Regions from separate parts of the Dokdonia sp. Asnod1-B02 genome, predicted to be linked through region 2. Evidence: riboswitches for the same ligand, from Rfam matches in the RefSeq annotation. Region 2 holds a riboswitch; the other holds the start of a gene.

Region 1 (16,448 bases), 1.3 Mb from region 2:
ATAAATAGTACGATCTTGAATAATCGTTTTATCGCTATCTTTTATATCTAGTAGTTGTCTAAAACGACTGTTTAAAAAGTAAATCTGAAGATTGAAAGACCAGCGTTCCATCTCATTATAAAAATCATCTAGATATGGATTATCTACAACATCTTCATATTGTGGAGTCCAGTTAAAGTGTTTAGATAAAAGTTTAGTTAAGGTAGTTTTACCTGCTCCGATGTTACCGGCAATTGCAATGTGCATGTTAAGGTTTTTTAGGAAGTTTTAGTCGGAAAGCAGCTAACTTTTGACCGGTGTAAAGATACAGGATTTCGCCATTCAACGAAAGTTGTTTTATGGTAAAATCTGGAGTATCTAATGCAATAAAATCGTTGGATTCTTTTGGTTTGTAGTGTAATTTGCCCTGTGATAGCAAGATGACAGCGCCTTTGCTTTGAGAAATGAGCGTGATATCTTGTAAGGCTGTTTTACTTAAAAAGCTACCGTAGTTATTGTAATGAAACAACCCTATTTCATTTACTACCCACGCAAAATTAAAATTAGTTGCTAGTGTCGTAGCATTAACTGGCATAGGTGGGAATTGTGTGGTTATTTGATCTGTATTCCAGTCAAAAATCTCAAGTTGTTGTAGGTCTGTATTAAATACCCATAAACGTCTATCACCATTTGTCGCAACATGACTTATGTTCCTAAAATCATCTATGGCAGAAAAATTAATGCGGGTAATCTCACTCAATGTATTGTCTAGTATTACTGCGGTATTTGTAGCTTCATAAAACACACTTATTTTAAGAGGATTAAGAATGTCAACCGAAGTGATGGCACCTAGCTGTAGTGCAGTAAATTGATAACCGTCATTAATATCGTCTTTATATAAAACATCATCTTTAATATGATACAAGGCATTAAAAGTATCAACTCCTATAAAAGTATCTGCCTCGAGTGTCACCTCATTAACCTTTTCTAAAGTGTAATTCTGGCTAGTTACCGTGATGGTGGCAAGCAATAGTAGTATGTAAATCAGTTTGTGCATTAATGAGCAAAGTACAAAAATCTAGCCGTTATAGTTAATACCTTTGTAAGGTGAAAAAAGAGATTGAAAATAGAGAAGATGTATATACACTTGTAACCACTTTTTATGGCCGCATACGTAGTGATGTTTATTTGGGGCCTATTTTTATTAAACACATTACAGACTGGCCACACCACTTTGAGCATCTCACAGATTTCTGGGAAGGCAATTTGTTCTTTAAAAAGATTTTTACAGGAAGACCTTTACAAACGCACAAACGTGTAGATAGAGATGAAGGCTACACTATAAATGAGCAACACTTTGGTGTGTGGCTCAATCACTGGGTACAAACGGTAGATGAGCTATATGAAGGCGAACTTGCAGAGATGGCAAAGTTTAGAGCTCGTAAGATTGGAACTTTTTTTCTTGTAAATATGTTTCAAGCAAAGCCTTCACGCTAGCAGATGAGCTTATAGCCATATCCTCTTACGTTTACGATTTCTATAGTACTGTCCTCTTTCAGCTTTTTTCTAAGTTTTGATATAAAGACGTCCATACTTCTCGCAGAAAAGAAGTCATCATCACCCCATAATTTTTTAAGAATAAGTGATCGGTCTAGAACGGCATTACGATTTTTATGAAGATGAAATAGTAAATGAGCCTCCCTGTGGGTTAACTTTTGTACGCTTTCGCGAAAGCGTAATTCCTGCCTCGTAAAATCAAAATGATAATTACCGATGGTAATGGCCTCTGCCTTTTGCTGTAATGTTTTACGTTGCAGTAAATTCTGAATTCTCACAATAAGTTCTTCTACACTGAAAGGTTTTTTGAGATAATCATTGCCACCTATACTAAACCCCTCAACCACATCTGCAGTTTGTGACTTTGCAGTGAGGAAAATAATAGGAATCTTATCATCTTGTTCACGAACCTCTTTTGCCACGGTAAATCCATCTTTTTTTGGCATCATCACATCAAGAACTAAGATGTCTGGTTTTTTAAGTTCGTATTGTTTCATCACTTGCACACCGTCTGTGCAGAGTTTAACGGTAAAGTCTCGGCTCTCTAGACTTTCTTTTACAATAAGCCCAAGTGCTGGCTCATCCTCTGCGAGCAAAATATAAGGTTTAGTCATTGCCATCTGGGATTGTAATTTTAAATGAGGTTTGAGGAGTAGTGAGAACTTCAATAGCGCCTCCGTGTTTTTCAATAATAGTTTTGGTGTAGTAAAGTCCTATCCCAAAACCTTTTACATCATGGGTGTTTCCCTTAGGAACACGATAAAACTTCTCAAATAATTGAGCCGCCTGATCCTTAGAAAGTGATGTGCCAGCATCTGTAATTGACAGATGGATAGTGTTATTGCTGTTTGTTATAGCTATTACTATTGGTGGTTTACCATATTTAGTAGCATTGTCTACAAGATTATCTATGGCATTTTCTAGATGAAAAATATCTACAGTAGCCCATATGGAAGACGTTGTACTCTTAATTGTTATAGGAATCTCAGGTGCAATTTCTTTATATTTTTTAATCAGATGTTCAAGCATTTCCACTAAGTTGTAATGCTCTTTTTGTAACGATAAATCGTTCTTATCGAGTGTAGCGGTGTCTAGTATGCGTTCCACCATAGTATTGAGCTTACCTAACTGTGTGGTAGACATGGCGAGGTATTTCTCTGTTTTTTCCTTGTCGTTTTCTTTGTTAAAATACTGTATCCCCTCAATTGCTGCACTTATGGTGGCTATGGGTGTTTTAAACTCGTGCGTGATATTACTTATAAAATCATTTTTAATTTCGGCGAGTTGTTTTTGTTCTCGTATAATTTTGAGAAGGTAGAGAAGGCTAGCAATTACAGCTGCAATTAGTATAAATGAAAGTAATATACCTGCTAGGTTACGTTTTAAGATAATGGTGGTAATATCATTAAAACCTAGAGAGAGTATACTTTCTGCAGGGAGCAATTTTGAATTTGCAACCACATTAAAATCATAGGTTGGGCTGAGTTGTGTGGAAACCCCTGGAATGGGGCGTGAGATGGTGTCTCCTTTTGGGCTATATGTGAGACTGTGTGCTGCGCGATCTATTCCTAATGTCAGTAATTGCTCTTTTACAAGTGTATCTAATTTTTTTATATCAATGGTATCATCGTTAAATGATATAACGATTTTTGATGAAAGTGTTTCTAGAGCGTTTTTTCTATCGCGCAACCTCAATTCTCCAGAAGCAAGTGTGTCATATTTAGCGATACTATCTGTTTTAAGGCGTTGCTTTGCAAAGAATCGCTGCAACCTATTACTGTTGTTTTTTAATGTGTCTTTATTTGACCCTCCATTGATGACAAGCCTAGAGGTGTTGGCATTATTTTTTTCAAAGTGCTTGGTGAGTGCTTGTTGTTGCTGGCTCTGTATTATAGAATCTATTTTTTCTGGATGAGCACCTTCTATCGTGAGAAAACCTAAGCTATCCAGATTGTTTTCTATCTGTATATGTTCAATGCTTATAACACTGCTATCCGTTTTCTTTCTAAGAAAATCTTTAAACCCATCTGTTTCGAGGTAATCCCCTGTACCTTTTTCATACTTTGAGAAAATACCTATGGTATTTTGTGCAGCTAGCTCCTCATAATATTGGTCTACTGCTAGATCAAGACCTATTTGCACATCACGCACAAGCTGTACTTTTCCAGCCTCATAGTTTTTGTAGTTCCAATATAATTGGATTGCTAGCGTCAGTGTAATCACGGTAACGATAAAGTATATAATATAAGTGTACCTCTTGTCTTCCATAATTCAAAGATGCTTTATAAGGAACTCTTAAGCAAATTGGTTAACACTCGTTAACGGTAGTTAACGTTAGTATCTTGTTTATTTTTAGATATTTGAATCATCAATAAATCATGTCAATCAAAAAGCAATCAATTATGAAATCACTTATTATTACCATGCTAGTTACAGTTTTTGCTTTCGCGAAAGCGTATTCACAACAACTCTCAGGAGTAGCAACTTATCAATCACAACGGTCTTTTGACTTCAAAATGGATAATGATAAGAGCGATGGAATGAGCGCCGAAATACAAAAGCAAGTTCAAGCTCAGATGAAAAAACAGTTTCAGCAAGAGTATACACTTGCCTTTGTAGGCGCAGAATCTACTTACCAACAAGAAGAAAGCCTCGCTGCTCCGGCGCCATCTACAAATGGAATTACAGTAACAGTTTCTGGAGGCAAAGACGTTACCTACCACAATACTGCAGAGTTAAAGCTATTAAAGGAAACTCAGATTATGGGAAAGGAGTTCTTAGTGAACGACTCACTACCTAAACCAAAATGGATATTAGAAAAAGAAATCAAAAACATAGGAGTATACACTTGTTTTAAAGCTACCATCTCAGAAGAATATGAGCAGCCATCTTTTAATGAAGAGACGGGGGAAGAGGAGGAGTCTGTTACAAAGACTAGAACGACTACCGCTTGGTATACCTTAGATATTCCTGCAAATCATGGGCCAGATGAGTACTGGGGTTTACCTGGCTTAATACTAGAGGTGAGCGACGGTAAATTTTCACTTATGTGCACAAAAGTAGTTTTGAACCCAAAAAAGGAGGTGCAAATAATGTTGCCAGAAAAAGGTAAAGAGGTTACCCAGGATGAATTTAATAATATTCAAGAAGAAAAAATGGATGAAATGATGGAACGTCACGGAGGTGAAAGAGGTAAAAATGGAAGTCGCGTGTTTACAACCACAGAAATCATCCGCAACTAGAGTTCTTAAAATTCTCTTAAAATTTAAAAGCTCATCAAACTATGCGCTACTTTAAAAGTCTAAAGTATAAATAATTAGAAATATGACTCTTAAAATATCCCAGTGGTTGTGCATTGCATTTGTGACACTTACAGTAGGTACAGCTGTTCAAGCACAGAAAATAGAAGGTGTTGCCACTTACCAAACTAAAACTACGATAGATATGTCACGCTTTAATCGTGGTGGACAGCAACTGACGGAAGCTCGTAAAAAGCAGATTGCAGAGCGCATGAAAAATTTCTTAGAAAAGGAATATACACTGAGCTTTAATAAAGATGAGTCTTTTTATAAAGAAGAAGAAAAACTTCAAGCGCCTGGACAAGGTGGAGGTGGACGTGGTTTTGGAGGAGGTTTTACACAAGGAGGTATCTACTCTAACCGTGCAACAAATGATTATGCTCGTGAAAATGACATGATGGGTAAAATTTTCTTAGTAAAAGACACCTTAAATAATTTAAACTGGGAGCTCGTAAAAGAGAGCAAGGTAATAGGACAATATCCAGTTTTTAAAGCGGTAGCGACTAGAAATATAGAACAAAACATGTGGAGCCGCATGGGAAGAGGAGCGAGACAAGGACAGAGAGATCGTGAGAAAAAAGAAGATAGTACAGCTACTGCTAGTACATCAAGCGACATTGAAATAGCTGAAGAGGAGCCTAAGACAGAAACTATAGTTGCCTGGTACACACCTATGATCCCTGCGAGTCACGGACCAGATGAGTTTGGAGGTTTACCAGGACTCATTTTAGAGTTAAGCACAAACAATACGACCATCCTTTGTACTAAAGTGGTGCTTAATCCTCAGGAGCCTATCGCTATCGAGCCGCCTGTAAAAGGTAAAGAAGTGAGTAGAGAGGAATACCAAGCCATCGTTGAGGAAAAGGCAAAAGAAATGGCAGAACGTTTTGGTGGAGGGAATAGAAGAGGGCAGCAAGGAGGAAGACGTTTTTAATAAACTAAGTAAGCTTTCAGTTTGTTGAAGTTTATACAGATCTTATCTAAAAATGAAATTAAGCAAACAATAACATCAATCAATATAATGATCATACCTGATATCTCTTGATAACAGGTGTGGCTAATCCAACCAACCTAAATGATACTAAAAAAAATAACATTGGTAATGCTTCTAGTATTACCCTTGACGCTCTTTGCCCAGTCTATAACGCTTAGAGGTGTTGTAAAAGACTCTATAGGGTCGCCACTTGAACTAGCAAACATTATCGCTACAAATAAAGCCGAAGGTACATTAGAATCTTATGGTATTACCGATGCATCAGGACGCTACCGCCTTGATCTTACTACAGGAATTACCTATGATATTAAAGTGAGTTACTTGGGATTGCAATCTGTAAATGAAGAAATAAATGTTGCTCAAGATGCCCAAGATATTACTAAAGACTTTACGTTAAAGGAAGATCCTAATCAGCTAGATAATGTGGAGTTGGTATATGAGATGCCTGTTACCATTAAAGGTGATACCATTGTTTATAACACGGATAGTTTTACAAATGGAAATGAGAAAAAACTAGGTGACGTTCTCAAAAAGCTCCCTGGGATAGAGGTTAATGATGATGGTGAGATAGAGGTAGAAGGAAAGGTTGTTTCTAAGGTGATGATTGAGGGTAAAGATTTTTTTGATGGAGACTCTAAACTTGCTACAAAAAACATCCCTGCAGATGCACTTAAAAAGGTTGAGGTTCTTAAAAACTATAATGAGGTCTCTCAAATGCGAGGTCTAGGTAATGATCAAGATAACGTCGCGATTAATATACGTCTTAAGGAAGGTAAAACAAATTTCTGGTTTGGAGATCTTACAGCAGGTGCTGGTGATGGAGAGAAGTTTAGATATTTAGGTAAAGCAAAACTATTTTACTATAGCCCTAAAGGGAGTATTAATATTATCACAGATTTTAATAATACGGGAGAGGTGCCATTTACCTTTAGAGACTACTTTAATTTTACCGGGGGTTTTAGAAACTTTAATCAGCGAGGTGGGACTTCTTTTAATGTAAGTGATGGTGGTCTAGGTTTTCTTACCACTCAAAATAATCGCGCAAACGAGATTGAAACGGGTTTTGCAGCGGCCAACTTTACATATACGATTAACCCGAAATGGGATATAAGTGGTCTTGCGTTACTTTCAGATAACAAGACAAACTTTGTGAATAACTCTTTAAATACCTTTATCAATCAGGGATTTACACAAGGTTTCAATGAGAGTACAGATCAGCGCAATCAGTTAGGTATGGCAAAACTGAGTTCTGTATATAAGCCTAACGCAAACTTGCAGTTTGATTATGATGTGCTCGTAAAAAAGTCCAAGCAAACAGAATTTTCAGACGGTACTAGTATCGTAACACGAGATGGAGCCGTACAAGAAGATGTGGTAGATCAAGACAAGGAGAATGAACCATTTTCTATCAATCAGAATGTAAATCTGTACTACACACTTGATGAGAACAACATATTCTCAGGGACTATCCAGCATTTGTATCAAGATGAAGATCCGTTTTATAATGCTACGCTTTCTCAAGAGCCATTTACAGCGCCTGACCCAGCAGATATGACAAATGAAATAAGCTCTATTGATTTTATGCCTGGTGCAAATGGTCTTTTTGATATCAATCAAAACAAAAATATCAAAACCAATAAGCTAGATGCAAAATTAGATTACTATTACATCCTCAATAAAAAGAGTAACATTAATATTACTGCAGGAACAACCTTAAGTCGCCAAGACTTTAATTCTAATCTATTTCAAATTTTAGAAACAGGAACGGTAGATGATCTTACCGAGACACTGGATGGTACTATTATAGGTAATGATGTTGCATTTAACTTTAGTGATGTGTTTGTAGGACTTCACTATAAACTTAAAACAGGAATTTTTACAATTACTCCAGGATTGACATTACATAATTATACTACAAAGAGTGAGCAACTAGGCACAACAACAGAAGATAGTGATGTGAGATTACTGCCAGACTTATTTACGGTATTAGATTTCTCTCAAGGGAAAAGTTTACGAGTTAACTACCAGATGACAGCGCAGTATACAGACGTAAATAATTTTGCTGAAGGCTTATTATTTAATAACTACAATAGTTTATATCGTGGTAACAGAGAGATAGAAAATGCTATCTATCACAATGCAAGTATCAATTACTTTAGCTTTAGCATGTTCAACTTTACGAGTCTCTTTGGAGGAGTAAATTATTCTCGCAGAGTAGATCCTATAAAGACTTCTGGGTCATTTGTAGGGATAAACCAAGTAGCTAGTCCAGTAAACAACACAAACTTTGCAGATGAGACATTAAGTGCTAACGCACGTTTCTCAAAACGTTTTAAAAAGTGGAAACTTAACGTGAGTGCAAATGGAAGCTATAGTGATCTTAATAACATTATCAACGGTGAAGATAGAAACACAAAAAACCTAACACAGAATTATAGAGCAAGTGCAGAGACAAATTTTAAAGAAGCGCCAAATTTTGAAATAGGTTACAACTTTACAAGCACAAACTCAGATAATGGCGTGACAGATAGAACCTTCTTTACAAATAGACCTTTTGCAAACGCAGAGTGGAATTTCGGTAAAGGCTTTACATTAGGTGCAGACTGGAGTCTTTATAACTATGATGATAATGATGATAGTACAGAGATTGATAATATGTATTCTTTTCTAGAAGCAAACTTGTATTACCAGAAGCCAGATAGTCAGTGGGAGTTCCGTATACAGGCTACAAACCTCTTAAATGTGGATACCATTTCAAGTAACAACGTGAATGATTTTCAAATTTCAAATACAGAGTATTTTGTACAACCTAGAATAGCGATGTTTACAGTAAAATATAATCTATAATGAGCTAATTGCTAAGTAGATATTGCATAACGACCTCTGTAAAAAGAGGTCGTTTTTATTTTTTATTATTATTTTAGGATGATGATTAAAGAAACATATGATAAGTCAAGAGTAATTAATTTCTCAGACGCTGTATTTTCTATAGTAATGACGCTGCTCATTCTAGAGGTGGGTGTTCCTACTATAAGTGAGATTAATACACAACCCTTCCGTAGTGTTCTGTCAGCTAGAATACCTGATTTTATAGGGCTTTTTGTGAGTTTTATGGTTAGTGCACTCTACTGGATGGGTCACATAAAATTAATGCGTTATGTAAGTGTGATTTCTGGTAGATTACTTTGGATAAATATCTTTTTTCTACTTGCTATCGTTATTTTACCATTCTCAACAGCGATGTATATAAATGGCTTTGACCAAGCTGGGCCTTTCATATTTTACTGTATTAACCTTAGTGTGATAGGGTTTTTTAATATAGTGATGTTGCGTTATGTCTTTCACTCAGAAAAGCAACTCTCAGGTTTTACAAGGTTACGTTACCGTTGGTACAGAGCTAGAGGTCTTAATGTGATGATTGTTTGGGTTATTGCAGGTGTTGTAGCGATCTCCATGCCTAGTCTTTCTCGTTTTATATTTTTACTTCTTTTTGTAGTTCAATTTGTTATTGATCGTCGTTTTAAGAAAAAATTGTCAGTAACGAGTTAGTGTTAAAAATGTGGTAAGTATAAGGTTCACGCTTTCGCGAAAGCGTAACTTTAAAGAAAAACGCTATGAAATATCTCTTAGCCTTACTGATCACAACTACTATGAACACGACACCGCTCTCTTTTGATTTTGGAACTTCTTGCAACACCTGTGATGACTGGTTTGTCGTCTTGGATGGTGTTATGGGAGGATTATCTACAGGTAGCATTGAGCAAACTAGCGAAAGTATCATCTTTCGCGGAAGCGTAAGTCTCGAGAATAATGGAGGTTTTGCCTCGCTGCGCACTCCTTACCATTCTTATGATTTGTCGGGTTATACAACCGTGACTGTACGATATAAGTCTACGGGACAAGACTTTGGGCTTACGCTCAATAAGTATAAAAGATTCTGGAGACCGAATTATAAAATCAATTTACCGATAACAGAAGGTGAGTGGAAAACTGTCACTTACAATCTTTCAGATTTTGGAACATATAGACTTGGTGAACCTTTGGAAGGTCACCCAGGTAAAGAAGATCTTGCAGATATTATACGTCTAGGACTTATCTCAAATACAAAAGCCGCTACAGATTTTCTGATTGAAGTAGATAAAATCGTATTTGAGTAATTACATCTAAGTCATTTCGAGCCTGTCGAGAAATCGCATAACAGTGAGCGCATTCGAGTAATCATAAAGCTATCGCTATGATAATGTATAAACCAAAAAAAAAGGAGCCATTAGGCTCCCTTTTTAATACGTATATCAGTGAATTATATATTGAAAGCCTCTTTAACTTTCTCTACATAATCAAGTTTTTCCCAAGTAAATAATTCTACTTCGATATTCTTTTCTTTACCGTCAAAGCTCTTGAAGGTTTTTGTAACTACTTCGTTTGTACGTCCCATGTGTCCGTAAGCAGCAGTCTCGCTGTACATAGGAGAACGTAGCTTTAATCTACTTTCAATAGCAGCTGGTCTCATGTCAAATAGTGCAGTAACTTTCTTTGCAATCTCACCATCAGATAAGTTTACTTTAGAAGTACCGTACGTGTCTACAAAGATTCCCATAGGCTCTACAACACCAATGGCATAAGAAACCTGCACAAGAATCTCATCTGCAACGCCTGCAGCAACAAGATTTTTTGCAATGTGACGTGTAGCATAAGCAGCAGAGCGATCTACTTTTGATGGATCTTTTCCAGAAAAAGCACCACCTCCGTGAGCTCCTTTACCACCATAAGTATCTACAATAATCTTACGACCTGTAAGACCAGTATCTCCGTGAGGTCCACCTATTACAAACTTCCCAGTTGGGTTAATGTGATACTTAATATCATCATTAAAAAGATTTGCAATATTTTCTGGTAATAAACCTACTACGCGAGGTATTAAAATATCTTGAATATCTCCACGTATGCGACCTAGCATAGCTTCGTCCTCATCAAAATCATCATGTTGTGTAGAAACTACAATAGCATCAATACGTTGAGGTACGTTTTCATCACTATATTCTATAGTCACCTGCGCTTTTGCGTCTGGACGTAAATAAGTAATCTCATCATCTTCACGACGTAGGTTACCTAGTTCAATAAGTAATTTATGAGAAAGCTCAAGTGCCAGTGGCATAAAGTTTTCTGTCTCCTTTGTAGCATAACCAAACATCATTCCTTGATCTCCAGCTCCTTGCTCTTCTTTTGAGTCGCGATCTACACCACGGTTAATATCGTCAGACTGCTCGTGTATGGCAGATAATACACCACAAGAGTTACCGTCAAACATATATTCACCCTTCGTGTAACCTATTTTATTAATGGTTTCACGAGCGATTTTTTGAACATCTAAGTAAGCACTAGATCGTACTTCACCAGCAAGTACTACTTGTCCAGTGGTAACTAGGGTCTCGCAAGCAACTTTAGATTGCGGATCAAAAGCGAGAAAATTATCAATAAGCGCATCAGAAATCTGATCTGCAACTTTATCTGGGTGTCCTTCAGAAACAGATTCTGAGGTAAATAAATAAGCCATTTTTTAATTTTTTGTCAAGAAGTAGATTTGACGTATGCTGGGTAGAAACATAACATAAGAAACGTTAAAGTCTTATGTTTGATTTTAGCCATTTTTTATTGAGGTTGCAAGCAGTCAAATCTGTCCTCGTAATTATGGCACAAAGGTAAAGAAACTTTAATAATATAAACAATCCATTATCCTACCAATTTAGTAGGGTTATGTTATTGTTTTGTGAAAATTTGAAGAGCAAATTTAAAGCTCTCATAACCTCGATTAGAATATTATACTGTAAAAATTATTTAAGCGGAATATTTTACTGAAATAGTGATTTTAATAAAACTTTTTAGAAAAATATTCTAAAAAGTTTGTTTTTGTAGATTTGTTTTTACAATATTTGTGCTCACAAAGTTCAATGACAGTTCAGATTTTCGCGAAAGCGCAATAATGAACAGAATAAATGTTATCAAGAAAGGCTGAGGGAATGACCCTATGAAGCCTTAGCAACCCTTTCACTTAGAAAGAAGGTGCTACATTCTACCCAAGAATCGCTCATTACCGAAACTTGAGGATAGATAACATCGAGCAAGTACCTCACAGGTATGCGCTTATGTTTTTTCTTATAATATTTTTCTTTAAACATTTCCTCGACCTTGAGATAAGGATTCGCATTGGAAATATTTGGCTTTTGTTTTTAATCCGTTCACACGAAGTGAATGGCTAAAATTAATCCTAGTAGTACTGGGACAAAAAAGAGAAAAATGAGTACACAAAAATTAGCAACCAAAGCGTTGCACGCAGGACACGATTATGCAGCAAATGGAGGAACTCGAGCGGTGCCTATCTACCAGAGCACGGCTTATGTTTTTAAAGATGCAGACCATGCAGCAAATCTATTTAACCTGTCTGAGCCAGGTTTTATTTACGCACGTCTCAATAACCCAACAAATGACGTGCTTGAGAAACGCCTCACAGACATAGAGGGCGGACTAGCAGCTGTGGTGACCGCCTCAGGGACTGCGGCCATCAACACGACTTTACTCACTTTATTAAAGCAAGGCGATCACATTGTAGCTTCTAGTAGTCTTTACGGAGGCACATGGAATCTTCTCAGTGTGACATTACCACGTTTTGGGATTACAACCACTTTTGTAGATCCTTCAGATCCTCAAAATTTTGAGAAGGCAGCACAAGAAAATACGAGAGCTTTCTTTGTAGAGTCATTAGGTAATCCTAAGCTTGACGTTTTAGATTTAAAAGGTATTTCCGCTTTCGCGAAAGCGCACAAAGTCCCTTTCATTGTAGATAACACCGTAGCAACACCAGCATTACTCAACCCAATCGAGCACGGTGCAGATATCGTGATTCACTCACTTACAAAATACATAAATGGTAATGGTACCGCATTAGGTGGAGTTATTATAGATGCTGGAAAATTTGACTGGAGTAATGGTAAGTTTCCAGAATTTACGGAGCCTTCCGCCGGATATCACGGTTTAGTTTATTGGGATGTGATTAAGGAAGCATCGTTTATTGCTAAGGTGCGTATAGAAGGTTTGCGTGATCATGGCGCTGCCTTAAGTCCGTTTAATGCATTCCAAATCTTACAAGGTCTAGAAACACTAGAACTTAGATTACAGAAGCATTCTAAAAATGCGCTTGAACTTGCAGAGTGGTTACAAACTCGGGATGAGGTGGCATGGGTAAACTATCCAGGTCTTGCTTCTAGTAAGTACAACGACCTTGCAAAACAATACTTGCCTAATGGACAGAGTGGAATTGTGACCTTTGGTGTAAAAGGAGGTTTTGAGAGCGCAAAAACAATCTCAAATGAAACTAAACTTTTCTCACTGCTAGCAAATATAGGAGATAGTAAGTCGCTCATAATTCACCCTGCAAGTACAACCCATCAACAGCTTAGTGATGATGATCAGGTAAGCACAGGCGTGACTAAAGATTTAATACGTCTTTCTGTAGGTCTTGAGGATATAGCAGATTTAAAAGAAGATCTCGTAGCAGCATTTGCGCGAGTAGATAAAAACGTCTTAGTGTAATTAATCTTAGTTAATTAATTAGTGCGGGAGTCCCCTGTTCATAGGGACTCCCTTTTTTAACTTATAGATAGGCTATGCTTTTACACATTGATTTACAAGATTTTAAAACACACTCGGGATATACGTGTCATTTACATGTCACGTATCAATTGTTTGGTGAGCCATTAGGTACAGCGCCTGTCGTGCTAGTAAATCATGCGCTTACGGGAAACTCTTCTGTAACTGGAGAAAACGGTTGGTGGAGTGACTTGATTGGTGTAGATAAAGCGATTGATACAAGTTGCTATACCATACTTGCAATGGATATTCCTGGGAATGGTTATGATAATAATCAAAATCATCTAGTGCTTAATTATAGGGCATTTACTAATAGTGATATTGCAAAGGTTCAAATAGCCTTACTTGAGCATTTAGATATTAAAAAACTCTTTGCCATTATAGGAGGTTCGCTTGGTGGTCAGATTGCTTGGGAACTTGCAACACAAAGACCTAACCTCGCAGAGCATCTTATCCCAATAGCGACAGACTGGAAAGCAACAGACTGGGTGATTGCACAATGCCATATTCAAGATAGTTTATTGAATCACTCTCAGAAACCGATCTATGATGCACGCATTCATGCGATGACTTTTTATCGGACGCCTGCCTCTTTTAAAGAAAAATTTAAGCGCACTAAAAAAGAAGCTTCTTTATATAATATTCAAAGTTGGCTAGATCATCACGGTAAGCGATTATCAGAACGATTTTCTATTGCTTCTTATAAATTAATGAATCAATTATTGCTTACGGCAGATATCACAAAGGGTAAGCAAAGCTTTAATGAAGTAGTGAACCAACTTACAGCAAAAGTGCATCTTGTCGCAATAGATACCGACGGACTTTTTCTAGCAGATGAGATATATGACACACACCTTGCGCTACAAGAAACTGGAATTACGTCTAGCTATCATGAAATAAATTCCATCCACGGTCACGATGCCTTTTTAATTGAATACGAGCAGCTGGCTGCTATCGTACAACCTATTTTTCAAAAACAGTTATGTCACAAATAAATATAGTCATCTTTGGGATCGGTAATGTGGGGAGTACCCTCATCACGCAGATCACAGATTTTAATAAAAAAACGACAAATAGAAAGCTCAATATTTTTTGTATTGCAAATTCTAAGTTGGCGCTATTTAAAGATAACGTCACCTCTGGTTGGAGTTCTAATTTTGAGACCGCAGCACAGCCTTATACGCTAGATGATATTTACGCTTTCGCGAAAACAATAAAAGAACAAAACGATAATGAGCACACGCAGGAGCAAGAATTTGTTGCAGTAGATGTGACGGCTAGCGCAACCTTTGCAAATAATTACATAAACCTTGTGGAGCATGGTTTTCATATCGTGACGGCAAACAAAGTTGCAAATACACTGTCTTACGATTTCTATAAAAAGTTGAGAGCATCGCTGACACTTAATAAGAAGAAATTTGGTTACGAAACAAACGTTGGAGCCGGATTACCTATTATAGAAACTATTAAAAACCTCTATGAAAGTGGAGAAGAGATCCATAAGATAAGAGGAGTCTTTTCTGGATCATTGAGTTACTTGTTCAATAATTTTTCTAAAGAAGATAAAGACTTTTCAGACATATTATTAGAAGCAGACGCGCTTGGACTTACTGAGCCAGACGCAAGAGAAGACCTTTCGGGGAAAGATGTTGCTCGCAAGCTATTAATTTTAAGTAGAGAGATAGGCCTTGCAAAGGAGTTTGGAGATGTAAAAATCCAATCTCTAGTTCCTAAGGAGCTTAACGGAAAAACTACCTTGTCTCAGTTTCGCGAAAGCGTAAAAACACTTGATACTATTTTTACAGAAAGTAAAAGTAAACTCTCAAGACATGAAGTGCTCCGTCACGTGGGAGAACTCAATGTCAAAACACAAGAACTGGAGGTAAAGCTAGTGCAGGAATCTAAGTTTACCGCACTAGGTCAAACGCAAGGAGCAGATGCTGTTTTTGAGATTTATACCGCTTCATATGGTGATCAGCCGCTTGTGATTCAAGGCGCGGGAGCTGGTAAAGCAGTTACGGCAAGAGGTGTTTTAAGTGATATAATTAAGATAACGCAAAGCCTTAATTAATGAGTAAGCACCACCCAGAAACACTTGCCATACGCACGCAGCTTGAGCGCTCTGTGCATCAAGAGCATGCCGCGCCGGTTTATCTCACTTCGAGTTTTGTATTTGACAGCGCCGAAGAAATGAGAGCCTCTTTTGCCGAAGAGAAAAAGCGTAACATCTACAGCCGTTACACAAACCCTAACTGTGCAGAGCTGGTGGAAAAAATCTGTTTGCTAGAGGGAGCAGAGCAAGGCGTGACTTTTGCCACTGGCATGAGTGCTATTTTTAGCACGTTTGCTGCCTTACTTGACAGTGGTGATCATGTGCTTTCGGCGAGAGCGATTTTTGGGAATACGCACACTTTATTTACAAAACATCTACCTAAATGGGGAATCACTCATACCTATTTTGATATTACTGAGCTAGACGAAATCTCCTCAAAAATAAAGCGTAACACAAAAATTATATACGTAGAGTCTCCCACAAATCCTGCCACAGAAATTGCAGATTTAGAGCGTCTGGGAGCGCTTGCGCAAAAGCATAATCTCATATTTATAGTAGATAATTGTTTTGCAACACCTTATCTACAGCAGCCTATACGCTATGGAGCAGACCTTGTAATACATTCTGCTACAAAATTACTGGATGGGCAGGGTCGCACCATGGGAGGAATCACCGTGGGAGGTGCGCAATTAATAGATACGATATATCGATTTGCTAGAGTGACGGGACCTGCATTATCTCCATTTAATGCTTGGACAATTTCAAAAAGTCTTGAAACGCTAGCGGTGCGCGTGGAGCGTCATTGTAAAAACGCTCACGAACTTGCTATATCGCTAGAATCTCACCCTAAAGTGAAGCAGGTGCGCTACCCATTTTTACCATCGCATCCACAGTATGAACTTGCTCAAAAGCAAATGAAAGC
Region 2 (16,448 bases):
TGCCCAATCTAGCATTCCCGAAACATAATCACCTTCTTTAAAAGCGTCATTATTAGATGCTGTTACTTTTGCAACTACACCAGAGTGTATAGGTTTACCTATTTCAAAGGGTGCGATGTATGACTTTGCATCACTCATTCTACCTCTCAAATAAGGATCTACAGAAACATATGCTGCTTCTACTAAGATTTCACCAGAACCAGCAGATAAGTTTTTTTCATCTGTAACAAATTCAAAATTTGATAAAGATGGTGTTCCTTCTGGTCTACTTTTTAATAATATACTTTTAGTCATCGCTATATCTTTTTACTCTATTACAGTCACCATATCTTCCATAGGCTTTCTCACCTTTACAAGATTTACTAGCCAGTCTTCATCTTCTTTTCTATATCCTAAAGGAAGTAATACTGCACTACGTAAACCCTTTTCGCGTAAGCCTAATATTTTATCTACTTCTGTAGCGTCAAAACCTTCTAGTGGTGTTGCATCTACATTTTCAAAAGCTGCAGCGATGATTGCATGCGAAAAAGCGATATATGCTTGTCTCGCAGCGTGCTCAAAGTTTTCTTGCTCATCTTTTTGTGGGTAAGAATCTAATAACATCTGGCGGTAGTTTTCCCATCCTTCATTTTTAAATCCTCTTATATCATTAGTAAGATCAAACATGTAGTTGATTCTCTCAGGAGTATATGTATCCCAAGCAGCAAAAACTAACAAGTGTGAGCAATCCGTAACTACAGACTGGTTCCATGCTACAGGTCTAATTTGTTCTTTGATGTCTTGGTTTTTAATCACCATAACTTCAAAAGGTTGTAGTCCGCTCGAAGTAGGAGCAAGTCTTGTAGCTTCTAAAATTCTTTCAATTTTATCTTCGGCTACTTTTTTACCATTCATTGCCTTTGCGGCATATCTCCAGTTTAACTTATCTAATAAATCCATATTCTTATTATTTGGTTTCTTGTTGTTTTTTATTGACATACTTTAATACTACTCCATGCAGATTGATAAGCTTCTTCCATGTGCGTTTTATCTAATTGAAATGCTCCTCGCTTTTGGGTCATCATTAAAAATGAAAGCGGATTAATTGCATATGCGTATAATATAAAATCTGATAATGGTTTGATAATTCCTTCCTTTTTACCGCGTTCCCATAAGTCGAGTAGGGGCTGTAAGTGCTTTATTCCTTCTTGTCTGCTTTCCTCATCAATCATAGGAGTGTTATCACACTGAGCAAGAAACATTGCTTTCTCACATTCCTTTAATTTAAAATCTGCAATGCGCTTCCAGATGTACTCAAAACCTGATTCTACTGGCAGCGTGGCGTCGTAAGATGCAAATGCATATTCTGTATAAGAAGCCTTAACTTCTATATATGTTTTATTTACTAAGTCTTGTTTGTTTTCAAAATATAAATAGATAGTGGCAGGAGAAACGTTTGCCATTTTGGCTATTTTACTCATAGGTGTAGCATGAAAACCATTATTGTTTACAAGCTCTATGGTCGCCTTTACAAGCGCATTACGTTTATCTATACTTTTTTGAAGTTTGGCCATATTATTTTATTGCTGGTGCAAAGATAGTATCAAAAATGAACGTTCATTCTTTTTTAACAAACATTTAATTTAAGACCAGAAATAGATATAAAAATTATCCTTTTTAAATAGAGCTGGTTTAAAAGATAGGAAAGGGGATAAGTAGGATGTTACGCTTTCGCGAAAGCGTGAAAAAAGCACACTATTTAATTAAGTTTAAGCATGAGCTACAGGCTAACATAAGTCTGTTATAACCGAACAGCACCTCACTAAGAATACAAAATAAGGAAGACACCAAGCAAAATACCTGCGAGCGGAACTAGTTTCTTACGTTTATTCTTTTCCTTGAATACAAGACCACCTATAACTACGGCAATGATAAGTTGGCTACGTTTTATTGCAGAGAGTAACATGATAAGCGCATCTGGATCTTGTAGCGCTTTAAAATAAAAATAATCGGCGGTTTGTAGTAGTACACCTACTGCTATAATGGTCCACCTAAAGGTAAAGGCTTGTCTTTTTTTGGCTTTGGGAAACCAAGTAATCGCTAGAATGGCTAGTAGCATTAAAATAGTATACCAGCAAAACCAAAACTGCAACGTTTGAGGATTAAGAGATAGATTCTGAATTAAGAACTTGTCGTACAATCCGCTGGAGGCTCCTAGGAAAGTAGCACCTATAATGGCAAAAATCCACTTATTCTTTCTAAAGTGAATCCCTTCTTTCTTACCAATATTTGCATAAAGAATTACTGATAGAATAATCACAAAGAAACCTACCCATTGTAGAGCATTAGGTTGCTCTCTATATATAAAAATAGCACCTATAAATGTAAAAAACGGTCCAGCAGATCGTATAGGAGTTACTATGGTGATAGGTAGGTGCTTTAAAGCTTGATATGCTAGAATCCATGAGGCAGTCATAATCATGGATTTGATAATGATAAAACCATGCGTTTTCCATGGAATAGGAGTGATGTAAAACCCTATTTCCTTAGTGTATTCTGGAAAAAATCTTGAACCTATAAAAAATGGAAGTATTAATACAAAACCAGCGCAGAGTGTACCTAACAATACAGGTAACACTTCGTTACCTTGTACTGCATGTTTCTTTGCTAAGTTGTGTAATCCAAGAAAAAGTGCGGCTAGTAAGCCTAAATACATCCACATGGCGCGAATATACTTTTTTGCGAGATTTTAAAGCACTTACTATTTAATTAGTTGGCTTTAATAACCTCATATCATATAGACCTTCATTAATTTGTAAATCCAGCAGGAAGAGGAGCCGTACCAGTACTTGAAGTTTCCATATCTACATTAACCTCGTTAAGTGTTTTAGTAAGTAATCCTTTGCGGTATAAAGCTACATTGAGAATCATATCAATATTATTTTCTATAATAGTACCCAAGCCAGTATCAATCTGAAATGATGAGTCGTTTACAATAGCTCTCAAAAACCATGTATTGTGTGTGGCGTGTTTATAAGCATACACCTGATAACCCTCTACATTTAAAACAGATGAATTACTTCCCAACAATACGTTATAGTTATCGCTTCCCACTCGCTTAAAGAAAAAACTGTGTACAACCATTTCATATTCATCTACAGGGACCTGAGTATTATAATCTTGTAAGCCATCATAAGATAAATCTGTAAATTCGAATTGCACATTGTTAATAGGCCCATATTTTGCAATATCAATGTCATACTGTAACATATCATTAGCAGTAGAAACAACAAGTAGATTTAAACCCCTTATTTCTAAAGAGTTTCCTGGGTTTTCTAGTGTTAATGTCTGATCTACAATTACATCACCATCTACGTCAAGTATTGCTGAGGGATTAGGTTTATTTATTCCTACCTGAGCGCGCATTGTAGATATGCAACATACTGCTGTAACCAGCACTAAAGAATATGAAAGTAATGAAGTTCTCAATTTAAATCAGGTATTGATGAAGCTGTACCGCTATTTGAGGAGCCTAAGTTAGTAATGATTTGTGGTAGTTCTCTGTAGTAAGATTTATCATAGATAACTAGCGTGACCTTATAAGTAACCGTACCACCTGCAAGTGGATCTAGCTCTCTGTTTCCAATTTCAAGGTGCCAAGAATCTCCACTTTCAAAGGTTCTTATAACAAATGTACCCATAGATCGCACCGTAGGGTTTACAGTAGTTTTACTAACTCCATCACCTATATATTGAAAATTTGCAACAGCGACGATATACTTATTAGTCTTAAATTGTAAATCGACATCAGTAAGGTTATCACCATCTAGGTTTGAGAATGTATAGTTGACAACATTGATAGGAGCTGCAGAAACTTCTGAAACATCAAGCTTTGTAACAAGTCCAGGAGGATTACTAGTAGTAATATGAGTCACTAATTCAAAATCTTCTTCTGCAGCAGAAACCGTTCCCAGCTCTGCCGTTTTAAAAGCGTCTTGCACTAGTAAATCACCTGCGATATGTAAATCTGCTTGAGGATTTGTTGTTCCTACGCCTACTTGAGCATGGGCAAGTGATGAGAATAAGATTAACAATAATAGAAACGTTCGCATAATTAATCTATAAATGGTGTTGCAGCCGCGTTTGTAGTTCCTCCGCCCATTGGGACTGAGATGACACCAAATTGCTTAGTTAAATCCTTAGAAAAAATCAATGTTTGTATTTCCCACTTAGAATCTGCTGTATCAAAGTCGTTTGCCACACCAGGATAATCTGCAATGATATGCCAAGTCCCATTTTCGATAAAAGTAGAAGTATAGGGTAAAGAGAATTTGTCTTGTTCTATTCCGACAAGTACGAGTTGATTGTTAAAATGCGCAGAAGCCACGATAAGTTCATAATCTGTAGCCGAAATGCCTGTGTCAAAATCTCTTACCCAGTCTAAGTTGGGATTTTCTATAATATATGTCTGTATATAACCTAATGCCGCACCAGAAGGATTTTTGGGATCAAGCTTAATAATAAAGTCACTGTCATTTTGAATTAGAAAACTCGCTTCATCGCCATCTGCAATTGGTGGCAATTCTGATATTACGGTTTGTTGAGTAACTACCATATCTCCTGCAACTTCTAATGTTTTACGAGGAGTTTGAGTATTAATTCCAACCTTCTGACCAAAAACGGAGGCGCTAAGTATTGAAAATAGAAAAAAAACAGTGTATTTTTTAATCATTCAGATTTGATTGATGAGTGCGCAAATATGCGTAAATCAGACGAATAACCGAAAATAACACACTCTTTCCAATGGCGAAATTATCTTTTTTAACAGAAAAAAATAATTTCCTTTAAATTATTGCTTTTCGTCGTAAAATTTCTGCTATTCGTCTGATTGTAAAATTGTAACAAGACATATGGAAATATTTTGTTTTAGTACATATGTAATCTTTGAGCCTAGCAACCGTATATTTTAAATAGTGTGAATGGTTTAATAACTAAAAATAAATAATGCTTTGTAGATTTTTAACTATTATTTGGTAGCGTTACGCTTTCGCGAAAGCGTAACCCAAATACATAATATAACACCCACTTTTAAAGAAAAGGTCAAAAGAGTATAATTACCTTTGCAAAAAATCTGTTTGCAGTTCATTATGCCCGAAGATCAAAGTAAAAACACCCAAGATAAAATTCTCTCTCAACAAGAAATTGATGCATGTATTAATACATTGCAGCAACTAGTAGCCGATACGAATCAGCTTTTTGAGCTTCCAGAAGAACAGCGCACAGAGCTTCTCAAAGCTTCAGGAATGTTATCTCGTCCTAATAGAGATGAGTTTCAGCGTAGGAGGAAAGACGCAAAGAAGGCTGCTAAACGTAAGATGATTACTAGAGATAAGCACGCTCGTAAAACCACTGGAATACGATCTGCTAGAGAAGCTTCGCTTTTTGTTGCTCCTAAGTTACTGGGCGCAGCTGCAATCCCAGAAGACACTCCAGAACTTGAGTCTCCAAGAAATTGCTACGTGTGTAAAACAGTGTATACAAAGCTGCACCACTTTTATGACACCATGTGTACTTCATGTGGTGATCTGAATTATGCAAAACGCTTTCAAACAGCCGATTTAAACGGGCAAGTAGCTGTAATAACAGGCTCAAGATTAAAAATAGGTTATCATATAACTCTCATGCTATTGCGTTCTGGTGCGACGGTGGTGGCAACCACACGTTTCCCTGCAGATAGCGCAATACGATATGCAAAGGAAGAAGATTATGGTGACTGGAGCGATCGCTTGCATATCCATGGTCTTGACTTACGTCATATACCCAGTGTAGAGATATTTTGTAATTATATAGAGCAGAAATATGATAGACTAGATATCTTAATTAATAATGCGGCACAAACGGTGCGTAGGCCATCTGGATTCTATTTCCACTTAATGGAAAATGAAAAACTACCCGTTGATCAACTTCCTAAGCTCGCACAACCACTCTTACAAGATCACATAACCTGCTTGCAGGAGTTATCAGACTTAAGTGTGAGTACTGCAAAAACTAGTAAGAATAATGTATTGCCAGTTACTTGGCATGGACCTGAGCCAGGAATAGGACTGCGCAACTCGGCAGAGCTTTCTCAGATTCCTTACAGTTTTGATAATTCGTTACAAACTAGCGAAGTCTTTCCAGAAGGAAAACTAGATGCAGATTTGCAACAAGTTGATTTACGTAAGACTAATAGCTGGCGTTTAAAGCTGGGCGAGATAGAAACGACAGAGATGGTAGAGGTACAGCTTGTAAATGCTGTAGCGCCTTTTGTATTATGCAATCGCTTGTCTAACCTTATGATGAAGGAAAATACTGGACAAAAGCATATCATAAATGTATCTGCTATGGAAGGTAAATTTCACCGCTTTAAAAAGGAAGATAGACACCCACATACTAATATGGCAAAGGCTGCTTTAAATATGCTTACACACACGTCTTCTGCCACTTTTGCTAAGTCTGGGATCTATATGAACGCCGTAGATACGGGCTGGGTGACAGATGAGGACCCTGCGGAGCTATCAAAAAAGAAAGTAGAAGTACATGACTTTCAACCACCATTAGACATCGTAGACGGTGCTGCTAGGGTGATGGACCCACTTATTGATGGTATCAATACAGGTAAGCATTGGTCAGGAAAATTTTTAAAAGACTATTTCCCTATAGATTGGTAATTAAAAGTTGTATTTTTACCGCGTAATTGAATATCGATTACTAATTATTAAATAAATATTATTATGAGTAACGGAACAGTAAAATTTTTCAACGATACCAAAGGATTTGGTTTTATTACAGAAGAAGGTGTTGAAAAAGACCACTTTGTACACATTTCAGGATTAATCGATGAGATTCGCGAGGGTGACCAAGTTGAATTTGATCTTCAAGAAGGTAACAAAGGTTTAAACGCAGTAAACGTAAAAGTTATCTAATACATACTTTAAGTTTTTAAAAAAGCCCATCTATTTATTTAGATGGGCTTTTTGTTGTTATGGACTTTTTATGCTTTCGCGAAAGCGTACCTATAATCTGTAACGCATGTCACAAGTAACTAATGCTTATTTAAAAGAGTGTCGCTGCTCTTGTGTAGAAGAAGCACTGAGCAACTCATTAAACGAGCGAATGCTATTGAAATCTGTCGTTATCGCTTTTGAAACGGCAATACCATCTATACCAGCCTCCAAAATTTTTGTAACATCATCAAGTGTGATGCCTCCCACGGCAAGAATAGGAGTAGTGGTACCCAGTTCTTCTATAATTGCTTTGTAACCAGAAACACCCAGCGTGCTTGCTGTAGTTTCCTTTGTGGTAGAAGTGCTGTAAGGCCCTAGACTTATATAATCTACTTGCTTCTCAATAAGTGTCTCACAATCTTGTAAAGTATGTGCCGTGCCACCTATTATTTGCCAAGTGTATAAGTGCTTCCTAGCAGAGATAGGGCAGGCATCTGTACCTCCTAGATGTACTCCGTCTGCTTTAACCTCTTTGGCAAGTTTATAATCATCATTAATAATTAATCGCGTTTGGAAATGAGCGGTAATCTCTCTAGCTTCTTGTGCAATGGCAAGCAGTTTTTTTTGAGAACAGTCTTTTATACGGAGTTGCACGAGCTCAGCTCCGGCATTACATGCTTTTTGTATATGTTCAATGTGCTCTTTGAGTGAGCTTCCTTGCGATATGTAATGAAGTTTTGGAATCATAATCTTCTTATTTAATAACTACGTAAAACAGTTATATAGTAATCTAGCAAAGATACTCATCCCGCGTGGGTCTTACCGTAGTTATGAAGGGCATGTGTTATTAAAAACAAAGAGGCTGCCTATAAGTATATAAACAGCCTCTTTATAGTAGATTTTATGTAAAATCGTCTAATCTATTCTTCTTCGGTAACGAGCGAGTCTGCCATGGCTTGCTCCTTGTTTTCGCTATAATCTACAGGAACAGAATCTTTAATTCTAGTAAACTCCTCTAGACGTTCAAGATCTTCTTCCTCACCAGAAAAGTATGGGAATACATCCATAATAGGTGATTCAGAAACTGCTGGAATTGTATATTCACCCATCGTGTCTTTCATAGTGACAACAGTGTTATCAAAGGCTTCCTTCACATCATTTGCTTGTACAAGCAAATATTGATTAGTCTTACGCTCTTTACCACTTTCCTCATCATAAGCAATGAGTGATACACGAGATTTAAACCATCTATCTGAGTTTTCAAACGGATGTATCTCTGCGTAGTTTGCTACTTTTATGTTTGTGATTTTGATTTCTTCGCTATCACTTAAGTAGGCAGCCATTTCTTGCGTTATTCTACTTTCTGCTTCTGTATATGATATTGCATCTACTAGAAAAGGCTCTGTTTTTACCTTTTGAGTTCCAGATGCCTCATCAAATTTTCTATACTTTACTTTGCACTCATACCAAGTTGCACTCATATCTCTTTTATTTTAAGGTTGCCAAAAATAGGGGTTAGCTCAAGGCGAAAAAGTAAAAAACAACAATAGATATTCACAATCTCCAATTCATGAAGCTAGCTCTTTTAATACGAGTGATTTACCGCATAAAAAAGCTGAAATAAAAAAAGCGCCAACTGTAATTTACAGTTGACGCTTTTCAAGTTGGGTATTCTTATAATTATTTAGCTGGTAAAACCACTGTATCTACTACGTGTATCACACCGTTAGACTGCATTACATCTGCAATAGTTACTGTAGAGCTGTTTCCATTTTGATCCATAAGAACTACTGATGTTCCTTTTACAGAAGCCATTAGTTTACCACCGTTTACAGTAGTAAATGTAGCCGTACCGTTGTTCTTTTTGATCTCGCTCATGATAGCAGCTGCATCAAATTTTCCTGCAACTACATGATACGTAAGTACACCTTGTAAAGCAGTTTTACTTTCCGGCTTAAGTAGTGTTGCTACTGTTCCCGCTGGAAGTTTTTCAAAAGCAGCGTTTGTTGGTGCAAAAACTGTAAATGGACCTTCTCCTTGTAAAGTTTCTACAAGACCTGCAGCTTTTACAGCAGCAACTAGGGTAGTATGGTCTTTAGAGTTTACAGCATTCTCAACAATATTTTTAGAAGGATACATTGCTGCACCACCTACCATCACTGTCATTTCATCCATCATATCTTCACCCTCAGACATTTTATCGTCCATCATATCCTCCACTTGAGACAACTTATCATCCATCATCTCATTTTGATCTGCTGCTTCTTCTTTTCCTACATTTTTTGAACCTTCACATGATGCAAGTGATAAAAGTCCTGCACAAAGTGCCATTGATAATACGTTTACTGTTTTCATAATTGTTTAGTGTTTGTGTTATATAGATTTACATATATAACGCAGCAGCTTCTCGTACGGTTCTCGGTAAGGTTTGAATTTGGGATAGGTTTAACAATTATGTCTGGATTGTCATAAAGTTATAATGCTGCATAAAATTTGCTACAAAACTTAATTACAAGCTCTTCTAGGTTTCTTCTCTCTTTCGATTTCGCAAAAAATTCTACATATAACCTACCAGTCATTAGTACTAACCACGTGCTTCGATGATAAATTAATCAGCTTTCGCGAAAGCGTGCTTATGAGTATCACTCTTAAAGATGATGTATAAGATGGTAACTACAAACAGTAGCAATAAATACCAAGTATTTGCTACAAGATCTAAGTAATTGATATTACCTTCTGAGAAGCTCAAAATCATTAAAACCTGCGCTCCATAAGGTAATAAGCCCTGAAAGATACAAGCGAAAATATCCAGAATAGAAGCCGTTTTCTTATTGTCTAACTCATATTCATCATTAATGGTTTTTGCTATAGGTCCAGCAACAATGATGGATACGGTATTATTTGCAATTGCCATATTGATGGTGCTTACCAGCGCTGCAATACCAAGTTGGGCAGTTTTTTTACTCTTAATAAGTTTTTTAATTTTCACTAAGATAAACTCAATACCGCCATTACTAGCTACAAGTGCTGCAAGACCACCAGTGAGCAGAGATAACAAGAAAATCTCGGTCATATTTGTAAATCCTGTATAGGCAATTTTTGTGGACTCTATAATGGTAAAATCACCATAAAGAATCCCTAGTAAGGCTGCAGCAAGTACACCTACAAGTAGCGTTACAAAAACGTTGAGACCTACAATAGAGAGGATAATTACAAGGACATAAGGAGCAATTTTTATTACATCATATTCATAAACAACGGTTTCTGTAACATCTGTCGTGAGATCTACTCCTTGAAAAATCAAAATAACAATAGTAAGTAGGGCTGCGGGAACCGCAATTTTAATATTCTGCTTGAATTTATCACTCATTTTTGTACCCAGAGATTGGGTAGCGGCAATCGTGGTGTCTGAAATTACTGAGAGGTTATCTCCAAACATACTACCACCTAGCAAAGCTCCACAAAGAATGGCAAGGTCTGCGCTACTTTTATCTGCAAAACCAACAACAATGGGTGCTAGTGCAACAATTGCTCCCACAGATGTTCCCGTAGAAACTGATAAAAACCCAGCAATCACAAAAATACCTACATAGATATATTGTATCGCAATGTAATCTAAGCCCAGGTTTACAATCGCATCCACACTTCCTGTAGCATTAGTAATTGCGGCAAATGCTCCAGCTAGTAAATAAATGAGGCACATGGTTAAAATTTTGTCATCACCACATCCTTTGAGTAAGATGTCAATCTTAACATTTATAGTCTGTTTAAACATTATAAAAGCCACAATAATTCCAGTAATAACCGCCATAGGAGCAGGTAGTGCATAAAAGTCATCTTGATAAATACCAACGCCTAAAAATGTTATTACAAATACAAATAGCGGGATTAAAGCTGTAAATTTTGGGGTAATTTGTGTAGTCTGTGTCATGTTCTTCTTCATTCTTGCAAGGAGATAATAGCAATTAGATAGAAGTATGAGTTAACATTGGTTCCAATTAATTGGCTTATCTATTTAGCACCTTGCTCGTTATTGCAGGTTGCTATCTCCTTATTGAGATTCTTGATAAATAATTTAAAAGCGCAAAACTAGTGTTCAAATAATATTTTAAAGCTTAAAAAAAGTTAATTTTTTAATGTTTAAGTAATTAAAAAGATGAAATTTTCGCAAACTATAATATAGATTTCATTTTAAGCTATTTGTACTCTGACGATAGTATCTTGATTACATTACACAAGAATCTATTTATTTTTTAAGAGACTCAGCTATCTGTCCATCGCTTTATAATTCGCATTACATTTTTAATTATTAAGTTGTGGTTGATGTTGTTTGAAATATGATTAAATATTTTCTTTTTACGCTTTCGCGAAAGCGTAACTCTCAACTAAAAATACATTTGATGTAACCTTCTTAGAGGATCTTTATGGTGGTTGTGTAATCATACTTATTTAAAGAAATAATTACCTTTGCACCCCATTATGAAAAACGAAACATCACAACTACTAGATTTTGTTACTAGCGAACTCTCAAAAGCCGATTTTACAATCACTCCAGATATTAATAGGGTAGAAGTTCTAGACTTTTTCATTACGGCACCTACAGGTAAAACAAGCGAATTGCAACTAAGGACTATCCAAGTTAAAGAGGAAGAAAGTATTAAAATTCAAAAGCTTGATTACGGACAGGTTGCATCGCACCGTTTTTTGGGTTTAGTTACAATAATAGAAGATGCCCCAAGAGCCTTTTATATTATTCCGTCTGCTACGTTTACAACAGCAGATAATACGATATTCTTTGAGCATCCTATGGAAATGATGCCGCACTTAAGCCACTGGGAGATTAAAGTATTTACCGCTGCTATTCCTAAGTTGGCTCAATATGAAATAAGTAATTTTTATAAAGTCTAATAATCAATTTACCTCTGGCAAAAAGATTATCAATAGCACTAGCTTCTTGTTGAATAGCGTTCATGCTTCTCTGAGATTAGAAGTAGTTTTTTGCACAATTCAATTGAATCAACATCGTGAGAGGGGCTCACGATTTTTGAGCTTATAAAGGTCTGGCAGGGGTGTCAGGCCTTTATTTCTGAGATAAAATTGGATATTATGAATCGTCGTAAAACTACATATCACAGTACAAGTTTTTACAGTATCCAGATTCATTGATGGATTCCTTCGTAAGCCGATTTTCTTCTTGTAATTTTGCAAATTATAATTCGATTAAAAACAAGTAATTATGAGTAAAGTAAAAGGAAATGATGTAGTAAAAGTACACTACACAGGAAAATTAGCAGATGGACAGGTGTTTGATAGCTCTTTACAAAGAGAACCTTTACAGGTAGAACTTGGCAAAGGCCAACTTATCCCAGGATTTGAGAATGCTTTAATAGATATGGCGGTTAACGAGAAGAAAACGGTTACTATAACTAAGGAAGAAGCGTACGGTGACGTGCAGCAAGAGTTATTTCAAACAGTACCGAAAACGCAACTACCTGAAGAAATCAAACCAGAAGTAGGTGTTATATTAGTAGCTTCTAGACCTGATGGTTCTGAGCAGCAGTTACGTGTATCTGAAGTAAATGAAGATCATATTATTGTAGATGCAAACCACCCACTAGCAGGACAAACCTTAGAGTTTGAACTTGAGCTTTTAGAGATTGCATAAGACGACTTAATATTAAGTATATAAAACGCCTTAGCATAGCTAAGGCGTTTTCTTTTTTATAGAATTAAATTTGTTGAGCAAAAACTACAAAACAGTCCCCGTCAAATATAAAAGCCTGCAGTCAAAGTCTTCTTCTTGCAATAATTTGATAGCTTTTTTACTACGTACACCAGCTTTACAATACACAACCAGATCTTTAGTTTGCAATACTTCGTGTGCTCTATTCTGCAGTTCGCCTAAAGGAATATGTTGACCTCCTATATGATGTACTGCTCTTTCATTATGCTCTCTAACATCAAGGAGATTGTATTTTTCTGGATGTTTATTAATCTCATCTATTGTAATACCCATATTGTCTACAGAAAACTCACATTGTAATTCGTACTCGTCTTCAAGACGACTGACTATGATACTGGTATCCTTATCAAATCCCAAAATCATTTGTTCCATGCTTAACATGTTATAGGTGAGCAATTTTCCAGAAAGAACTTCACCTATTCCACAGATGATTTTTAATACTTCATTGGCTTGTAATGCACCTATAATTCCTGCTAGTGCGCCTAGAACTCCGGCTTCAGAGCAATTAGGCATTTCATTCTGCTTAGGAGGTGTTGGATATAAACATCGGTAGGTAGGACCACTTTTATAATTATATACAGCCAGCTGACCTTCAAATTTATAAATAGAACCCAGCACGACAGGTTTATCTTTTAATACAGCAGCATCATTTATTAAATATCGCGTAGCAAAATTATCAGATCCATCTACAATGATATCATAGTTTGCAAAGAGCTCTAGCGCATTATCTCTAGTAAGACGCATTGGGTATGTATCAAAATTGATATAAGGATTGAGCTTTTCTAAGCGTCTTGTAGCTGATATGGCTTTGTTATTCCCAAGATCATCATGAGTATATAAAATTTGACGTTGTAAATTGGATTGCTCCACCACATCATTGTCTATGATTCCAATGCTACCAACACCTGCAGCAGTAAGGTATTGTAATACTGGGCATCCCAAACCACCTGCACCTATGACTAAAACGCTTGCTTTTTTGATTTTTAATTGACCTTCTAATCCTATTTTGTCTAGAATAAGATGTCGGCTATATTGTTGTTTTTCGGCGGTGGTTAGTTCCATGCTAAGCAATTTCAAAATAACTTTTATCCCAATCTTTCCAAACTGCTTGGTACCCTTGAGATTCAATCATTTGTTTGATTTCTTCCGTATCTCTTTCGTCTGAAATTTCAAATTGTTCTAAGGATTGTGGGTCTACCACATATCCTCCAGGGTTTGTCTTAGATTGTGCACTTATTGACGTAATCCCTAAACTTATAATGTTATTTCGGAAGCGTTCACTTTCTCTAGTAGACATTGATAACTCCACATCTTCATCTAGTAAGCGATATGCACAAATAAGCTGCACCAGATCGGCATCTGTCATTTCAACTTTAGGTTGCACTTCTCCTTGATGCGGTCTTAGCCTAGGGAAGGAGATGGAGTACTTTGTTTTCCAATAGGTTTTTTGTAAATATTTTAAATGTAAGGCTGTATAAAAACTATCTACACGCCAATCTTCAAGACCAAATAAAGCACCAATACCTATTTTGTGTATTCCAGCTTTACCAAGTCTGTCAGGTGTATCTAAGCGATAATCAAAGTTTGATTTTCTACCCTTAGGGTGATGTGTTTTATACGTTGCTTCATGATACGTTTCTTGATATACCAACACAGCATATAAACCAGCTTCTATAAGCTGTTCATATTCCTCTTGATCTAGCGGCTGTACTTCGATACTTATATTTGAAAAATGTTCTCTGATGAGTACAATTGCGTGCTTTAGATAAGAAACGCCTACCGTTTTGTTTGCTTCTCCGGTAACCAGTAATATGTGATCATATCCTTTAGATTTTAGAAATGCAACCTCTTTTAAGATCTCTTCATCATTGAGTGTTCTACGAGGAATTTTGTTAGTCATACTAAAACCGCAGTACGTACATATGTTTTGACACTCATTAGACAGATACATCGGGATATACATCTGGATGGTATTACCAAATCGCTTTTTAGTAAGCACATGGCTACGCTGTGCCATTTCCTCAAGAAAGTCTTTGGCAGCAGGAGAAATCAGTGCTTTAAAATCTTCCAAATCGATTTTTTCCTTATCAAGAGCATGCCGTACATCTTGTGCTGTGTAGCTATAGATTTCTTTTTCTACAGTATCCCAATCATAGGTGTCAAAAGTATTTTTAAAAGACATAACTAGTTGTTTTAATTAAGAAAAGAAGTCAGTGGGCTGCTAGCTTCTGCATATGTTTTTACCGGAGCTAGTTTTGCAGTGTAAGCTATGCGACCAGCCTTTACTGCCATTTTAAATGCTTTTGCCATAGCTACAGGATTTTTAGACACTGCGATGGCAGTATTTACTAAAACAGCATCAGCTCCTAACTCCATGGCATAAGCCGCATGCGACGGACTACCAATACCGGCATCTACAATTACAGGTAAATTACTTTGCTCAATGATAATTTCTAGAAAGTCTACCGTTTTTATTCCTTTATTAGTGCCTATGGGTGCTCCTAAAGGCATTACACATTGTACACCCACATCTTCCAGCCTTTTACATAACACAGGATCTGCATGTATGTATGGCATGACTACAAAACCTAACTTTACAAGCTCTTCGGCGGCTTTGAGGGTTTCTATAGGGTCTGGTAATAGGTATTTGGGATCTGGATGAATTTCTAGTTTAATCCAATTAGTCTCTAGTGCCTCACGCGCTAGTTGCGCTGCAAAAACTGCTTCTGTTGCAGTTCTTACTCCAGAAGTGTTGGGAAGTATATTCACATGGGGACGCATAATGCTTTGAAGCATAGTATCCTCCTCATTAGCAACATCTACACGCTTTAGAGCAACGGTTATTAGTTCGCTTTCAGATGCTATCAAAGCCTCTCTCATTAAATGATCTGCGCTAAATTTTCCCGTTCCAGTAAATAATCGTGAGCTGAATTCCTTGTCGGCTATTTTTAAAATATCGTTCATATATTATTCAAATGTATGGCGTTGTTCTTCTATTAATGATGCTCCTAGTGATTGTTGCAAGGCATCTATTTTTGTAAAATCACTAGTGATTTCTCCAGATACAGCGATTCCATGAATGCCTGTTTTTATTAGATCTGTTAGGTCGTCGATTGTGATTCCTCCGATTGCAATAATGGGAGTTTTAGTTTTTAATGTATCTGTAATTTGGTGATAGCCATTATAACCTAAAACCGGACTTAAATTCTTTTTGGTAGTTGTAAATCGTAAGGGACCAAGGCCTATATAATCCACACCTTTGTCCATCAATGATTGACAGTCTTCTAGCGTATTTGCTGTGCCACCTATAATTTGCCAAGAGTATAAATGCGCTCTAGCGACAGTAGGGCAGGAGTCGGTTTTTCCTAAATGCACACCATCTGCTTTTACCTCTTTTGCTACTTCATAATTATCATTGATGATGAGTTTTGTGCCGTATTGTGCGGTTATTGCTCGCGCTTCTTTTGCTGTAATTAATACCTGATCTAAAGAGACATTCTTTAAGCGGAGTTGCACCAGTGTTGCGCCATGAATACAAGCGTTCTGTATGTTATCAAGATGCGTTTCTGGAGTATTACCTTGAGAGATATAATGTAGTTTTGGTATCATTACGACTTAATTTTTAGTGTTGGGTAACTGTGTTGTCCCAGTAAGTTATCGGTTGAGTTTAAAAAGGCTTCGGTATAATATTTTGCGTTTATCGAGGCTTCTTCTATACCTTGCTGCAACAAAATATTACT

The links. A riboswitch is a leader RNA that binds a small molecule or an ion and turns the genes downstream of it on or off. The one in region 2 is predicted to bind S-adenosylmethionine.
Region 1: another riboswitch for S-adenosylmethionine. It lies ahead of ACJJVU_RS15460 (O-acetylhomoserine aminocarboxypropyltransferase/cysteine synthase family protein); the one in region 2 lies ahead of ACJJVU_RS09675 (Na+/H+ antiporter NhaC family protein).

Annotation. Positions count from the first base shown of each region.
Region 1 is NZ_JBEFNW010000002.1:3,441,830-3,458,277, reverse strand. It holds gene ACJJVU_RS15515 (deoxynucleoside kinase) at 1-246, opposite strand, end outside; gene ACJJVU_RS15510 (hypothetical protein) at 248-1,036, opposite strand; gene ACJJVU_RS15505 (group III truncated hemoglobin) at 1,087-1,476, shown strand; gene ACJJVU_RS15500 (response regulator transcription factor) at 1,473-2,150, opposite strand; gene ACJJVU_RS15495 (sensor histidine kinase) at 2,143-3,804, opposite strand; gene ACJJVU_RS15490 (GLPGLI family protein) at 3,939-4,778, shown strand; gene ACJJVU_RS15485 (GLPGLI family protein) at 4,861-5,769, shown strand; gene ACJJVU_RS15480 (carboxypeptidase regulatory-like domain-containing protein) at 5,938-8,676, shown strand; gene ACJJVU_RS15475 (TMEM175 family protein) at 8,755-9,378, shown strand; gene ACJJVU_RS15470 (CIA30 family protein) at 9,444-9,986, shown strand; gene metK (methionine adenosyltransferase) at 10,130-11,383, opposite strand; SAM riboswitch class I at 11,823-11,944, shown strand; gene ACJJVU_RS15460 (O-acetylhomoserine aminocarboxypropyltransferase/cysteine synthase family protein) at 12,124-13,416, shown strand; gene ACJJVU_RS15455 (alpha/beta fold hydrolase) at 13,491-14,468, shown strand; gene ACJJVU_RS15450 (aspartate kinase) at 14,456-15,544, shown strand; gene ACJJVU_RS15445 (trans-sulfuration enzyme family protein) at 15,544-16,448, shown strand, end outside.
Region 2 is NZ_JBEFNW010000002.1:2,104,845-2,121,292, reverse strand. It holds gene ACJJVU_RS09735 (NADP-dependent oxidoreductase) at 1-294, opposite strand, end outside; gene ACJJVU_RS09730 (NAD(P)H-dependent oxidoreductase) at 307-939, opposite strand; gene ACJJVU_RS09725 (TetR/AcrR family transcriptional regulator) at 969-1,553, opposite strand; gene ACJJVU_RS09720 (EamA family transporter) at 1,802-2,701, opposite strand; gene ACJJVU_RS09715 (hypothetical protein) at 2,788-3,468, opposite strand; gene ACJJVU_RS09710 (hypothetical protein) at 3,465-4,091, opposite strand; gene ACJJVU_RS09705 (hypothetical protein) at 4,094-4,711, opposite strand; gene ACJJVU_RS09700 (SDR family oxidoreductase) at 5,127-6,689, shown strand; gene ACJJVU_RS09695 (cold-shock protein) at 6,753-6,944, shown strand; gene thiE (thiamine phosphate synthase) at 7,071-7,712, opposite strand; gene ACJJVU_RS09685 (DUF4494 domain-containing protein) at 7,886-8,446, opposite strand; gene ACJJVU_RS09680 (fasciclin domain-containing protein) at 8,646-9,320, opposite strand; gene ACJJVU_RS09675 (Na+/H+ antiporter NhaC family protein) at 9,574-10,896, opposite strand; SAM-I-IV-variant riboswitch at 10,944-11,040, opposite strand; gene ACJJVU_RS09670 (hypothetical protein) at 11,445-11,873, shown strand; gene ACJJVU_RS09665 (peptidylprolyl isomerase) at 12,202-12,630, shown strand; gene moeB (molybdopterin-synthase adenylyltransferase MoeB) at 12,715-13,770, opposite strand; gene thiH (2-iminoacetate synthase ThiH) at 13,772-14,890, opposite strand; gene ACJJVU_RS09650 (thiazole synthase) at 14,902-15,672, opposite strand; gene thiE (thiamine phosphate synthase) at 15,676-16,317, opposite strand; gene ACJJVU_RS09640 (hydroxymethylpyrimidine/phosphomethylpyrimidine kinase) at 16,317-16,448, opposite strand, start outside.